Regions from separate parts of the Acetobacter sp. genome, predicted to be linked through region 2. Evidence: riboswitches for the same ligand, from Rfam matches in the RefSeq annotation. Region 2 holds a riboswitch; each other region holds the start of a gene.
What was found. Region 2 has a riboswitch for fluoride ahead of LKE90_RS14280 (universal stress protein). Riboswitches for the same ligand answer to the same signal wherever they lie in the genome.
Positions count from the first base shown of each region.

Region 1: linked by a shared signal. The riboswitch ahead of LKE90_RS12285 (voltage-gated chloride channel family protein) and the one ahead of LKE90_RS14280 (universal stress protein) in region 2 are both predicted to bind fluoride.
Region 3: linked by a shared signal. The riboswitch ahead of LKE90_RS08400 (chloride channel protein) and the one ahead of LKE90_RS14280 (universal stress protein) in region 2 are both predicted to bind fluoride.

Region 1 is NZ_JAKVME010000002.1:119,750-124,339, reverse strand. It holds gene LKE90_RS12300 (DUF2840 domain-containing protein) at 1-284, opposite strand, end outside; partial or broken gene LKE90_RS12295 (ParB/Srx family N-terminal domain-containing protein) at 244-732, opposite strand; gene LKE90_RS12290 (hypothetical protein) at 1,161-2,774, shown strand; fluoride riboswitch at 3,251-3,328, shown strand; gene LKE90_RS12285 (voltage-gated chloride channel family protein) at 3,364-4,590, shown strand, end outside.
Region 2 is NZ_JAKVME010000003.1:14,958-19,547, reverse strand. It holds gene LKE90_RS14290 (MFS transporter) at 1-1,489, opposite strand, end outside; gene crcB (fluoride efflux transporter CrcB) at 1,810-2,223, opposite strand; gene LKE90_RS14280 (universal stress protein) at 2,242-3,060, opposite strand; fluoride riboswitch at 3,262-3,339, opposite strand; gene rho (transcription termination factor Rho) at 3,870-4,590, opposite strand, start outside.
Region 3 is NZ_JAKVME010000001.1:1,890,922-1,895,511, forward strand. It holds gene LKE90_RS08390 (hypothetical protein) at 2-379, shown strand; gene LKE90_RS08395 (hypothetical protein) at 761-898, opposite strand; partial or broken gene LKE90_RS08400 (chloride channel protein) at 1,025-2,080, opposite strand; fluoride riboswitch at 2,116-2,192, opposite strand; gene LKE90_RS08405 (MarR family winged helix-turn-helix transcriptional regulator) at 2,350-2,778, opposite strand; gene LKE90_RS08410 (VOC family protein) at 2,846-3,208, shown strand; gene LKE90_RS08415 (EVE domain-containing protein) at 3,205-3,561, shown strand; partial or broken gene LKE90_RS16485 (IS630 family transposase) at 3,532-3,654, opposite strand; gene LKE90_RS08420 (hypothetical protein) at 3,677-4,129, opposite strand; partial or broken gene LKE90_RS08425 (oleate hydratase) at 4,567-4,590, opposite strand, start outside.

The DNA of each region.
Region 1 (4,590 bases), on a different contig from region 2:
ACATGTTCGACCCTCGGCCAGCTATCGACACGCAGGAGGATTTCCCCGCCAGGACGCACGAACGGCAAAGTCTGGAACACTTCGCCAGCCCTGACCGCGCGCACGATATCCAGCCGGGAGACGGTGATACCGAGGTCATTGGACGCCCAGCGCACGAAGGCGAAAACACTTCCTGGCGCAAAGCTGGAAATGCGACGGCGGTCATCAAGGATCTGCTCGTCACTGCAATGCCCGAAGCGCAGCCAGTGTTCGATGCGCCTGTTTAACCACGGCCGGAGCGACAAAGAACGCGGCGGCGATTTCCTCCTCGGACATGCCTTTCTCAAGCATGTCACGGAAGGCGCGGAACTGGTCCAGCGGATGCAGGGCCACGCGCTGGACATTCTCGGCCAGGGAATCATCCTCGGCGAGAATGGCCGACCCGGCCTCGCGCACGACGCACGGCACCGGTGCAGTCTTCGCCAGTTTTTTCTGCTTCACCAGCAGTTCGAGCGCACGGAAGCGCCGTCCGCCAGCGGGCACTTCATAGGTGCCGATCTCGGTCCCTTCGTCATTCAAAACGGGACGGACATTCAGGCTCTGCAGCAGCCCGCGGCGTTCGATGTCGCGGGCCAGTTCCTCGATCGACAGGCCGGACTTCACACGCCGCACGTTGGACTGGGACAGCACCAGCTGGTTGAAGGGGATGTCACGGGACGAACTCAGGCTGATTTTGGGAATAGTGGTCGCCATGGCGAAAACTCCATGACGGGCGGACAGGAGACTCTCTCCCATCCTCTTAACCCGTCACGAAAATTCGCGCAGCCCTCTGACTCTGAAGGCCCCGGACGCACCCGAAATCCGCAGCCCTTTCCCGGCAGGAAACGACGGCAATGGGGGGATAAGAGAAGGTCTGCTGTTAGAGAGATAACGTAGACAAGCCGCCGTTCGTGCCTCCAAAATTCACGACAACTTTGTATCCAATGCCGCCGAATCAATCGCCACAGTCGAACTGTCTGAACACTGTTTTACATCATCGGCACTACTTTTCAGGAAAATAGGTTCCCAACAATTATGAAATGATTCATAGCGAGATCGAGTGCTCTCTGGATATTAGGGTCAAATTATTGCCTAATTTATATACCCACGATAATATGAAATCTTAAGATTTTGGTTTTCACTTGGGTGTAAAAGAAATGGATTTTAATCGAATTATTTATCCCGAGCGTGCGGAATATTTGAATGAGGGCACGTTCAGATCCTACAAAATATTCCTGAACCATTGGCAAACTTTATCAACGAAATTAAAATCAAATTTCGAAGAAGCACTTCTCCGTAGAGTAAGTAAGACACTTATTGTGTTTGGGGAGCAGAGTAGCGGAAAGACTCTTTTTGCCAATAAAATCACTCAAGATTTTATAAAAACATCGCAAGTATCTCAAGGTACTACAATTGATTATGATGAAGGAAACATTTGGCATCAAATTGTTTCTGGGTTCGGAAAAAATGTCAATCTGATACGTGAAAATACTACAAATTCAGCACTCATACAGATTGAAGATGACTCTAACTGGGTGAATAAAGTAAAGGAATTCTGCAAACATAATTCCAGTAGAACGTGCCTAATTATTGCTGATAATTGCGAAAGAGACTATTTCGTCCAAGGTATACGTGGAATGACAGACGAACAGTTTCTTCAAATTGGCCGGACACAAGAGATGATAGTGGCGTCCGCTCAACGCTTTGTTGCTCTATGTCGTACAGAATTACGTGGTGCTGTAATTGTCATGTTTACCAATGACGATATTTTTGCTTTAGCGTTCCAAGAAGAAGTTAATAAACAACACAAGGGGCTAGTTGAAACAACACAGATGCCCATGCCAGGAGCTCGTGAGAAAGAAACCGTTGTCCGAGTCAATACCAACCGTCTTAATCCATTTTCCTACTGGTATTGCTTAGATCGTGCTGGCGTCCCCGAAAAAAAGAATGTGTTTCATACAATATTAAGTGCAAAAGGATTCAAGGAAGTATTTGAAGCAGTAGATCAGGCCATTCAAAAGGCATCACCAACAAGAATTGGACGACCTCCCAAGAAGTGTCTATTAACACTTTTCGTTCTAACAAACCGCGACGATATAAGGGGTCTCGTCGATTCATTAGAACTGGGAGAGGTGGAGCACAATGTTAACGAGAATCAATTTATTGATGTTGTAACGTTTAAAGATGGATGGACGGATCTTTTTGATGTGGGTGACCAAAGAAAAGCAAGCTTACTCAAGTCGGAATGGAATTTCAGAATTGTTGTCGCTGGGAACCCGTTCACCTCGCTTCTATTGTCTAAACAGTCACCAGAGAATGCAAAAGCCATCATAGAGAAGTCTCTTAAGTATCACGGCCCTGGTACCCAAATTACAACTCTTGATACATATCGAGCCGAGTTCGATGGTTTGGTGACGATTTGCGGTAGAACCCCTTACATTCCGTTGGAGCAGTTCTGGGCCGCAGGGCAGCCTCGTTCATCGCAATACGAGCAGGCACTTAGAGAGATTTTTCCTGGCTACAATACCAACAGTACGGGCTTTCTCTCTTATCGTCCTGACCTAGTTATAGAACCTTATAACGTATGCGAATTGTCTCTAAGTCCTAACGATAATGACAGTTCAATCAACCTAGCAATAAAGCGAAAGTCATTAGTATGCGAATTCACCGCATCGAAGGACCTTACGTTGCCCTCGCTACAAACCTACTTGAACCGAAAGCTTTCAAACTATGTCGAGATTCTAGAGGAACAGTAGGTATAACCACTATCTCACTGGGGACAAGCGATTTATACTTACGAATTCGTCATCTAATTATTTTAAACTCTTAAACAGAGGTTTCTCCCTCGCTGCTGTTGCCGGGTTCCAGCGGTGGGGATTCTTATACCAACTGTTGACTGCTCGAACTCATAAGGGGATATGGGTGTTGCTGCCAATGTGGAGAACCAATAGGTTCGCGTTATTGATATGGATTTCAGCAAACAACGGTTGGTATTACTTTAGACGTCGATATCTCGCGCGCGACAGCTCACAGGCAGACAGGGAGTTTTTGGCTCAAGCGGCCACACAAATCGCAAACTTGCGATGTCTGCTTTGCAAAAGGGTTGTACAAAGTTGCCGTGGTCCGACACGAGGGCGGAAGCGGAATGTCTGGGCCTATTCGTCAAGCTATCAAAATTTCTTTTCCACTGACAGACTTATCATTGACATGAGGCGACAGATAAGTCGTAGTATCGCTTAACGGCAATGGACTCTGCCTGACTTCCTCTGGAAGTCGAACCGCCTGAAGGGCTGATGACTCCTACCTCGCCGTAATGGCACGTGAGGGAGGAGTGTGTTCAGGGTCATGGGTCGTTTTCCGCTGTTTCAGAATTCCATCGTAGTAAATATTCTCGCCGTTCTGCGCTGGAGCGGGCTTTTGCTGCCTATGGCAGCCTGCGTCGGCACGTTATGCGCCGTCTTCCTCTGGGCGCTCGATCATGTCACCGACTATCGCTTCGCCCATCCCGGCCTGCTGTGGTTCCTGCCGGTGGCGGGTGTAGCTGTTGGGTTGGCGTATCACTGGTTCGGGCGTTCCGCCGAAGGGGGTAACAATCTGATCGTCGATCAGATCCATGAACCGGGTGGCGGTGTGCCGCTGCGCATGGCGCCCCTTGTCCTGATCGCCACCGTCATCAGCCACCTGTTCGGAGCCTCGGTGGGCCGCGAGGGAACAGCCGTTCAGATCGGCGGCAGTATCGCATCCGGGTTTGCCCGCCTGTTCCGTCTGGACGACAGTGCAGTCCGCATCATCCTGATGGCCGGGATTGCGGCAGGATTTGGCGCGGTCTTTGGAACACCCGTCGCAGGTGCCGTGTTCGCCATGGAGGTGCTGAGTATCGGTCGTATTGACTACCGTGCCCTTGTTCCGGTCGCGGCAGCCGCAATCCTCGCGGATATGGTGTGTCATGCCTGGGGCATTCATCACGTCCCTTACAAGGTCGCGTTTGCCGGTTATCCTGATCTTTCCGGCCAGATCTTTCATACGGATCCGGTGCTTCTGCTGAAGGTCGGTGTGGCATCCGTCTGCTTCGGCCTGACCAGCCTGCTGTTTGCAGAGTCCGTTCACCGCCTCAGCCCGGTTTTCCGCACGCTTTGCCCCATTGCCTGGCTGCGTCCCGCCATTGGCGGCGTACTGACCATCGCGCTCGTCTTCATCGCCGGAACACGGGACTATCTCGGCTTCGGTGTGGTGGCAGCCACCCCGGATGGCGCTTCAATTCTCAATTTCTTCCATCCGGGTGACTATACGTGGAGCTGGTTGTGGAAACTTGTCTTCACGGCCGCCGCCCTGTCGACCGGCTTCAAGGGCGGGGAAGTCACGCCCCTTTTCTTCATTGGCGCCGGTCTGGGCCATACGCTGTCCACCCTTCTCGGCGTGCCGACCGATCTTCTCGCGGCTGTCGGATTTGTCGCTGTTTTCGCGGGAGCGGCCAACACCCCTCTGGCCTGTACCTTCATGGGGGTCGAGCTGTTTGGCGCCACGGACGTCATTTACCTCGCGACGGGCTGTTTCATTGCCTATCTCTGCTCC
Region 2 (4,590 bases):
AAGGATTTCCACTTTCAACGGCAACCGTTGGCACGAAGCGCAGGAGCGTCCTGACCCACCACAGTCTGGAAATGTTCAGGTCGATGGCAAAGGTTGGCTTGCACGGCGCAATAGCGACGATCAGCGCCGCATCGAGCCAACTGACATGGTTAGGCGTAATCACGGCCTTCTCACCGGAGAGGGGGTAATGTTCCTCTCCTTGCACTTCCACCCGATAAGCGACGCGAAAGAGACACCAGAGCAGCTCGCCCACCTGATTCCGTGTCAGGGTCCGGGCGAAAACAGGCACCAGCAGCAATGTGATCACACCGATCACGAAGAACGGCATGATTTCGCTGCCGTGCGCGGCGGATTCACCATCAATACGCTGGGTAAAGGACAGCAGCAGGCTGGCGATCGTCATGCCGATAGCGGCCAGCATGTTCATGCCCGCCACCACACGGGCGCGGTGCTGGGGATTGGCCCATGTCTGGATGGCGGCCTGGGTTGGTACGGCGATCAACCCTCCTCCTAAAGCAGCCACAAAGAAACAGACAGGCACGATAACAAACGGAAGACTTTCTGGGTGTAGCAGGAAAAATCCCAGAGCGACCATCGCCAGTCCTGAGAGAGAGGCGCCGAATGAAACCGGCAGCAGGATGGCGCGACCACCGCACAGGAAGGCCGCAAGAGCGGAACCCGTGGCGATCCCGACAGCAAAGAGCGCGAGAAAGACCGCATTCCATGTCGGTGTCAGCTTCAGCACATCGCGCGTCACGGGAGACAGAAGCGACAGCATGGTCACGCCCATGATCCAGAACCATGCGGCGACCAGCGCCGCATACCATGAGCGTCGGTCGGCGCGCAGTTCGCGCAGCAGGGTGAGGCCGGAGGTCAGGATATTCCACTGTACACGCAGTTCAGGAGCTGCCGCAGGAGACGCGGGAATAGTCCGTGCGCTCAGCCACGAAAGACAGGCCAGTCCGACGATGCAGACACCTGCCTCGGTCGCTCCGATCTTTCCGGTCAGCACCGTGCCGACCACGGAACCGATCAGGATGGCGGCAAAGACCGCGCCTTCAACCAGCGCATTGGCGACGGGCAGACGCTCGGCTTCGATATGATCTGGAAGGATACCGTATTTTACGGGCGCAAAGAGTGATGCGACCACCCCGAATGCTGCCAGAGCGCCGAGGACGAGAGGAACGTTCTCGGTCATCAGCCCGGCTGCCGCCAGAAAGGCGATGGGGATTTCAATCAGTTTCAGAATGCGGATCAGCCGGGACTTGTCCATCCGGTCCGCAAGTTCTCCTCCGAGACCGGATAGGAAAGCAGCGGGGAGAACAAATGCAGCGGCTGCAAACGCCACGATCCACGGCGCTCCGTTTGAGACTGTCCAGAGAACCAGTGCGGCCAGAGCATTACGCAGAAGCGTATCTCCGAGCGAGGAGGCGAACAGGCTGATGAACAGCGGAAGAAAGCGGCGCTGTGTCAGAAGAGAAGCGGTCATATACCGGCTCCGGAGAAGGGTTGCTCTGGTGTGGGTCTAGTTAATGAACGATGTTCAATTTTGATAGCGCACCCGCACCCTGTTGGCAATATATTTTTGAACGTCGTTCATAAAAGCTTCTCCCTCTCCCCTCAAACGTATCGTGAGGACGTCCGTTCCTCCTGTCAGCTCTCCGACAAGGATTGATGAATCTGCTCTGATTTCAGGGGGGAATCGTTTTTCCGGCTCGCAGGTTTGATTCAGGTGAAGGCGTGTGTCCCTCTGGTCCTGCTGTGGCAGAAATCACCGGCTCAACGACGCATGAGCGAAAATGCTCGTCCCTATCCGGCAGGTGGATGTGCCGCATTGAGGGCCTGTGCGGCAAAATATCCTGCCGAGACGGACATCATGCAGAGCGCCACAGACAATCCGATATTCAGGAGCGCCCGTTCAGGAGCGCCATTGCGCAGCAGGTCCAGAGTCTGGAGGCTGAATGAGGAGAAGGTTGTATATCCCCCACAAAGGCCGACCATGAACACCAGCCGCGCCGTGTCGGAAACCTGAAGGCGCCCTCCACCGGCGGTCAGCGCGGCAAAAAAGGCGATGGCGAAGGAACCGGTCACATTGATCAGGATAGTTCCCCAGGGGAGAGACTGACTCCAGCGCGTCATTGCGAGGCCGACCCAGTATCGCAGCAGGGTTCCGGCAGCGCCGCCCAGTGCAATCAGGATCGTCGGTAATATGGTTGTGGGCATGTCCCGTTTTGTCTCCGGTCAGTGATGTGTGAGAATGGGAAGCGTGTCGTGTGCGAGGATATCCTGCGTTGCACCGCCGAAAAGCCATTCGAGAAAATGCGAGTGGGTATAGGCTCCCATGACCAGCAGGTCGCCGCCTGCGGCGAGCGCACGTTTTCTGATTTCCTCTCCAGCACCGGAAGGGGGAATGATAAAACGTTCTACGCAAACAGGAATATTCCCGGAACGAAGCTCGTGGACGATATCGGGCGTTTGTTCTTCATTCTCCCGCTCTTCGCCAATAAGGACCGTGACGTGGGCAGCCTGCTTCAGCAGCGGATGCGCCTCGATGACAAGCTGCTCCAGACTGGCTGACGGATGCCAGGCAATCACCGGACGGGTTGCCACAGTCTGCTTCCGCTGGAGAGGTGTAATGAGAACCGTTGCTTGCGCGTCATACAGGGCGCCGTCAAAGGCCTGCCTGACATAATCAGGATCATCAGAAAGCGGGCGTCCCAGAACCGTCAGGTCGGCCATTGCGGCCTGTTCGGCGACGATCGCACGTGGAATCCCTGAGATTTCAGACCATTCAGCTTTTTCCAATGGGGATGAAATCGCACGCCATTCTTTGAAGACTCTGAGCAGCGCAGCAGATCGAGCAGCCATTTCATTTTCAAAGTGTGTCGTGTCATCGGCGCTGGGGATGCCTTCGTCCGGTGACTGGAATTTTGGATCGGCAGCCAGACGTGGATGAAGGATCTTGATAGCACAGTCAGGGATTTTTTTTATAAGAAGGCCAACCGTTTCCAGCGTAAGGAGCGCTGTCTCAGGACGGTCGAGAATGACGAGAATACGCATGACTACTTTCCCCAGATAAGGTTGTCATTACCTGAAAACCTGACCATCCATCTTACGGACAAAACAAAAAATCAGTTGGAATCTGGATCTTTTCAGAGTCCGGGAAATGGTTGCGGGCTGCCGGTTCAGGCAGCGATTCAACGTGATGATTTCCAGAAAAGACCTATGATTCTGAACAGACTCCTCCTCCATGCTTCTATAGCGGGGGTAGGAATCATCAGCCTTTGCAGGCAGTTCGACCTTCGAAAAGATCAGGCAGAATCCATTGCCTTATGTCCGAAGTCTGTAGGCATGATCGTATTTCGTCAAGCGCATCCATCTCGCGAAGTGGAAGGAAGGTAAAGATTGACCGCTTTCGTAATCAAGGTATTGTTTTGGAGATAATCCTGTCGATGGGATGTGTGTCCGTATCTATATGACAGCACTAAAATACCTCGGTATTTCAAAAAATGCGCCGACAACATGTCGCACGCATATTACCGATGAACCTCTACCGAAATAACCGGACGGCTGTTTATTTCCAGCATGATTTTTGAAAGAAACGAAGCGCCCATTTAAGCTGGACCGGCTCCAGTCGGAAATGGCAAAAAACACGGATATGCTTCGTAAATATTAACAGGAACGTTCAAGACCGAGTCGCGAATCTCACAACGCAGCACATCTCCCCTGATCCAGACCTGTTGAAATGGATGGCTAAAGAGCCAGTGCTTTTCCGGATACAGGCTTCATTCCATCAAAAGATACAGACACAAAAAATGCCGTCTCAGGGAGACGGCATTTCAGGTATCAGTCCATCAGGCGCTGAAAAATCAGTTATTCATCGCTTCAAAGAAGTCATTGTTCGACTTGCTGTATTTCAGCTTGTCGAGCAGGAACTCCATGGCGTCCATCGTGCCCATCGGCGCGAGGATACGACGCAGCACCCACATTTTCGAGAGCGTGGCGCGATCGACCAGCATCTCTTCCTTACGCGTGCCGCTCTTGGTGATGTCGATCGCCGGGAAGACGCGCTTGTCAGCCAGTTTGCGGTCAAGGATGAGTTCGGAGTTACCCGTGCCCTTGAACTCTTCGAAGATGACTTCGTCCATACGCGAACCGGTGTCGATCAGCGCGGTCGCGATGATCGTCAGCGAGCCGCCTTCCTCAATGTTACGGGCCGCACCGAAGAAACGCTTCGGACGCTGGAGCGCATTGGCGTCCACACCACCGGTCAGCACCTTGCCCGATGAAGGAACGACGGTGTTGTAGGCTCGGGCCAGACGGGTGATCGAGTCGAGCAGGATGACCACGTCGCGCTTGTGCTCGACGAGACGCTTGGCCTTCTCCAGCACCATTTCCGTGACCTGCACGTGACGCTGTGCGGGTTCATCGAAGGTCGAGGCCACGACTTCACCACGCACGGAGCGGGCCATGTCGGTGACTTCTTCCGGACGTTCGTCAATCAGCAGGACGATCAGGAAGACTTCCGGATGATTGGCTGAGATCGAACTGGCGATGCTCTGGAGCATCACGGTTTTGCCGGTGCGCGGC
Region 3 (4,590 bases), on a different contig from region 2:
AATGCGCCTGATCCGAGACCACCCGAAGTTCCAATCCATTCATTCAGAACGTATCCCGGAAGCATCATTCCTTAAAGAACGCGGCATCACGATCAACGCTCTCATCCCTGGCGATTTCCGACGCTGGTATGGAAATGCAGAGCACTTGGTTAACTGGGAGAATGATGGAGTAGACATCCGAAATTTCTTAGATGAAAAAGGTTATATTCGCTCTCTCGCCCAGAATACAGAATATTATTTTAATAAATGCATAACTTTGACTTTTATTATATCTTCGAATTTTGGTGTAAGAATGACACCAAAAGGATATATACTTTATGTATCTGGAAGTTCTACTTTTATCATTCAAAGTTATACTGAAAAACTTACTGCTTTTTAGGGCGTAATGTCGCATGGGGTTATCTAAAACTAATGAATCCAACACTCAACTTCCAAGTTGGAAATATTGCTTCGTTGCCAGTCGATCCAAAGATTTTGAACAGTATTGATGGGAATGTAGCAGAAAGTCTGGTTGGCTCATAACGTAAACGGAACTGAAGATGTCCAGCCGAGCTCTCAACGGGGCGCATACTTTCCGGGTAAACTTCATGGCTCTCAAAACCATGATGCCGACTCTCCCGGCGCGAACCGGTCGTGCTGGTCACGGGAAAGCCGCAGCAGGGATCCCTACCCTCAATGAACGCATTCCATGCCCGCACAGTCAGCGCGCAAATCTCACTCGGCAGCATGCGTGTCCGTGAAATCGCCGCATGCTTCCCAGTCACCGGACGCTGATCTCGCGGGCGATCTGCGGCGCACGAAACGCCCAGTGCCGTGAACGCGGATCCCGGATGATCACATCCCTGCCGGTTTTCGTGTTCCGGACGACAGATGCGAAATTGATGACATTCGATGCCATTGGAGCGTCTTTCAGGTTGAGCACTGGCCGGTGCGGTGCGGCGCTTCGTCGCGAAGACGGTTCGCCAGCAACCAGGCTAGTTCACCTTTATCGCGCTGATCGTCATCTCGCTGTTGCTGGATGAGGCAGGGTATGTCCCAGACCGGCGCCAATGAAGAAAAGGGGCGTGACTTCCCCGCCCTTGAAGCCGGTCGACAGGGCGGCAACCGTGAAGACAAGCTTCCACAGCCAACTCCACGTATAATCACCCGGATGGAAGAAATTGAGAATTGAGGCACCATCAGGCGTGGCCGCCACCACACCAAGACCGAGATAGTCCCGTGATCCGGCGATGAAGACGAGCGCGATGGTCAGTACGCCGCCAATGGCGGGACGCAGCCAGGCAACAGGGCAAATCCTGCGGGAAACGGGGGTAAGGCGGTGTACGGACTCCGCGAATAGCAGGCTGGTCAGGCCAAAGCAGACGGCTGCCACACCGACCTTCAACAGCAACAGCGGATCCGTATGAAAGATCTGGCCGGAAAGATCAGGATAGCCGGCAAACCCGATCTTGTAAGGGACGTGATGAATACCCCAGGCATGACATACCATATCCGCGAGGATTGAGGCCGCCGCGACCGGAACAAGGGCACGGTAGTCAATACGGCCGATACTCAGTACTTCCATGGCGAACACGGCACCCGCGACGGGTGTTCCAAAGACCGCGCCAAATCCTGCCGCGATCCCGGCCATCAGGATGATGCGGACCCCGTTGTCGTCCAGACGGAACAGGCGGGCGAACCCGGATGCGATACTGCCGCCGATCTGAACGGCTGTTCCTTCGCGGCCCACCGAGGCCCCGAACAGATGGCTGATGACGGTGGCGATCAGGACAAGGGGCGCCATGCGCAGTGGCACACCGCCACCCGGTTCATGGATCTGGTCGACGATCAGATTGTTGCCCCCTTCGGCGGAACGCCCGAACCAGTGATACGCCAGCCCGACAGCTACACCTGCCAGAGGCAGGAACCACAGCAGGCCGGGATGGGCGAAGCGATAGTCGGTGACATGATCGAGCGCCCAGAGGAAGACGGCGCATAACGTACCGACACAGGCCGCCATGGGCAGCAAAAGCCCACTCCAGCGCAGAACCGTCAGACTATTGGCTACAATAGAATTTTGGAAAAACGGAAAACGACCCATGACTCTGAACACACTCCTCCCTCACATGCCACTATGGCGAGGTAGGAGTCATCAGCCCTTCGGGCGGTTCGACTTCTTTAGAAGTCAGGCAGAGTCCATTGCCGTTAAGCGATACTACGACTTATCTGTTGCCTCATGTCAATGATAAGTCTGTCAGTGGAAAAGAAATTTTGATAGCTTGACGAATAGGCCCAGACATTCCGCTTCCGCCTCATCTCGGTCATGAGAACTGGTTTCGCGTTTTCCAGAAACTGGACGTAGCGACGATCCTATTTGCACATCGCGCCTTGAAGCCTGTCCATCAGATCGACCGCATTCTGAACGGTATCCGGAAAAACCGCGGCCTCGAGCGCTTCCTCGACCCGCATCATCGCTGCATTCGCGGCCTCCGCCTTGGCATATCCATCAGACGTCAGACGTGCGAGCTGGCGACGACCGTGACGACTATCCTGCCGACGCTCTACCAGCCCCGATCCTTCCAGTTTCGCCAGAACGCCCAGCATCGATTGCGGAGTGACGAAAGCCCGCTCCGCCAGATCCGCATTGGTCTGATCCGGTCTCACATTCAGCTCGGCGAGCGCCGCATATTGGGCGGGACTGAGCCCCAATGGCCGCAGCACCTCTTCCATGCTCCGGTGTAGAGCATGCTGCGCAAGCTTAAGTCGATACCCCAGCAGCGGAATCATGTCTTTGGTCATTGAAATATAAGGCGCCTTATATTATATTAGCCTCCTGATACTATCATCCCATGCCACGGAGGCAATCATGCCCAGACTGACCGGCCCGGATTTCATCGCCATCCAGACAGAAGACCTGCAAGCAGCCAGAGCCTTCTATGGAGACAGGCTGGGCCTGCCTGTGCTGCAGGAAACGCCCCAGACGATCGTTTTCGACAGCAAGCCCGCTCCCTTCGCGGTCAGAAAGCCGCTGGTCGATCTGGAAGCTGTCCAGGGAAAACTCGGCTGGGGCATCGCTCTGTGGTTCGGCTGCGATGACGCCGATGCACTGCATGAGGAATTGAAGGCGGCAGGGACGAAGATTGCCTTTCCGCCGAAGGACGGCCCCTTCGGGCGGTATTTCGCGTTTCGCGATCCGTTCGGCTACACGATCACGGCGCACACGATATGACGACACACTACTGGATCGGCGTCGCGAGCCGTGATCACGTCAAAGCGGCCGAGAATGGCGGGTTTTGCCAATTCTGCCATGGCCGGGATGCTCCTGCCCGCCAGCTCTCGGAAGGCGATGGCCTCGTCTATTATTCGCCGCGCGAACGCATGGGGGATGGCGCACCTCTTCGCGCCTTCACCGCGATCGGAAGGGTGCGGCCGGGCAAAGCCTATCTTGCGGATCAGTCTGAAGGTTTCACCCCCTGGCGCCGCGACGTCGCCTACCAGCACGCGATCGACATAGGTTTGGAAGCTGCGGCCGTTGATCGGACCATCCAGTACCATGGGCGCTACGATGCCGGTCAGCCGTAACCCGGCGATGAACGTCGTGGTTTTCCAATGTCCATGCGGCACAGCGGAGCGCAGTCTCTGGCCACGTAAACACCGTCCGTAGCGCCGAGCCATATTGGTGGAAGCCCAGCTTTCATCAATGAAGACCAACCGCGCCGGGTCGAGATCGGGCTGGGCATCGAACCACTCCTGTCGTCGTGTCAGGATGTCCGGTCGCTCCTGTTCCGCCGCGTGAGCGGTCTTTTTTCCATGTGATCTTATGACGCGTGAAGAAACGCCACAGTGTGCTGATTGCGAAGTGATGCCCGTCCTCAGCCAGTCGGGCACGGATTTCGGACAGGGTCAGATCGTCCTTCTCCGCAATCAGCACGGGAATACGCTCTGCCTGCGCCTCAATCCGGTGAGACAGACGATCCCCGCCACGCAGTCTGGCGGCAGGACTGCCGATCGTGTCTGCAAGAGCGCACCAGCGAACCGCACTTGCCGGACTGACGCCAAACCGTTCAGCCGCCTGACGGCGTGAAAGACCATTCGATACAGCCGCAACAACACGCTCGCGGAGATCCAGAGACAATGTGCGTGATGACATCCATAACCGGCCTCCCATCCCGGCGATCACCTTGAATCAGATCACCACCATTTTGGGAATCCCCAACGATTCAATCAGGGCAGAAAATGCTCTAGTGAACCCATCAACGACTTGGCTGCGTCCGCAGGGAATGGAGGCACGATTGCGTTCAGATCCGTATCCCCTGTACAGGTGTTCGAATTCCACGACACTGCCGTGGCACACGGGGGCACGTCGATTGAGGGGGCACCGGGACCGCGCAGTAGCAACATGAGGCTCGTCAACCTGACCTACGTCCGCGATCCCGACGGCAACAAACTTTGCGCCATTTACCGCAACTAGCTGCCAGTCTGCTCATGCGGTTTTCCGTTCCGTAGGCGGACGGCCACCTACCCCCCATTGCTGACCTTCTGCCTTCCCCCCCGTTGCCACCTTTCCAGTCTTCTTTAGTTATCGCCTCAAACCAGCCCGTAGCGCTCCAG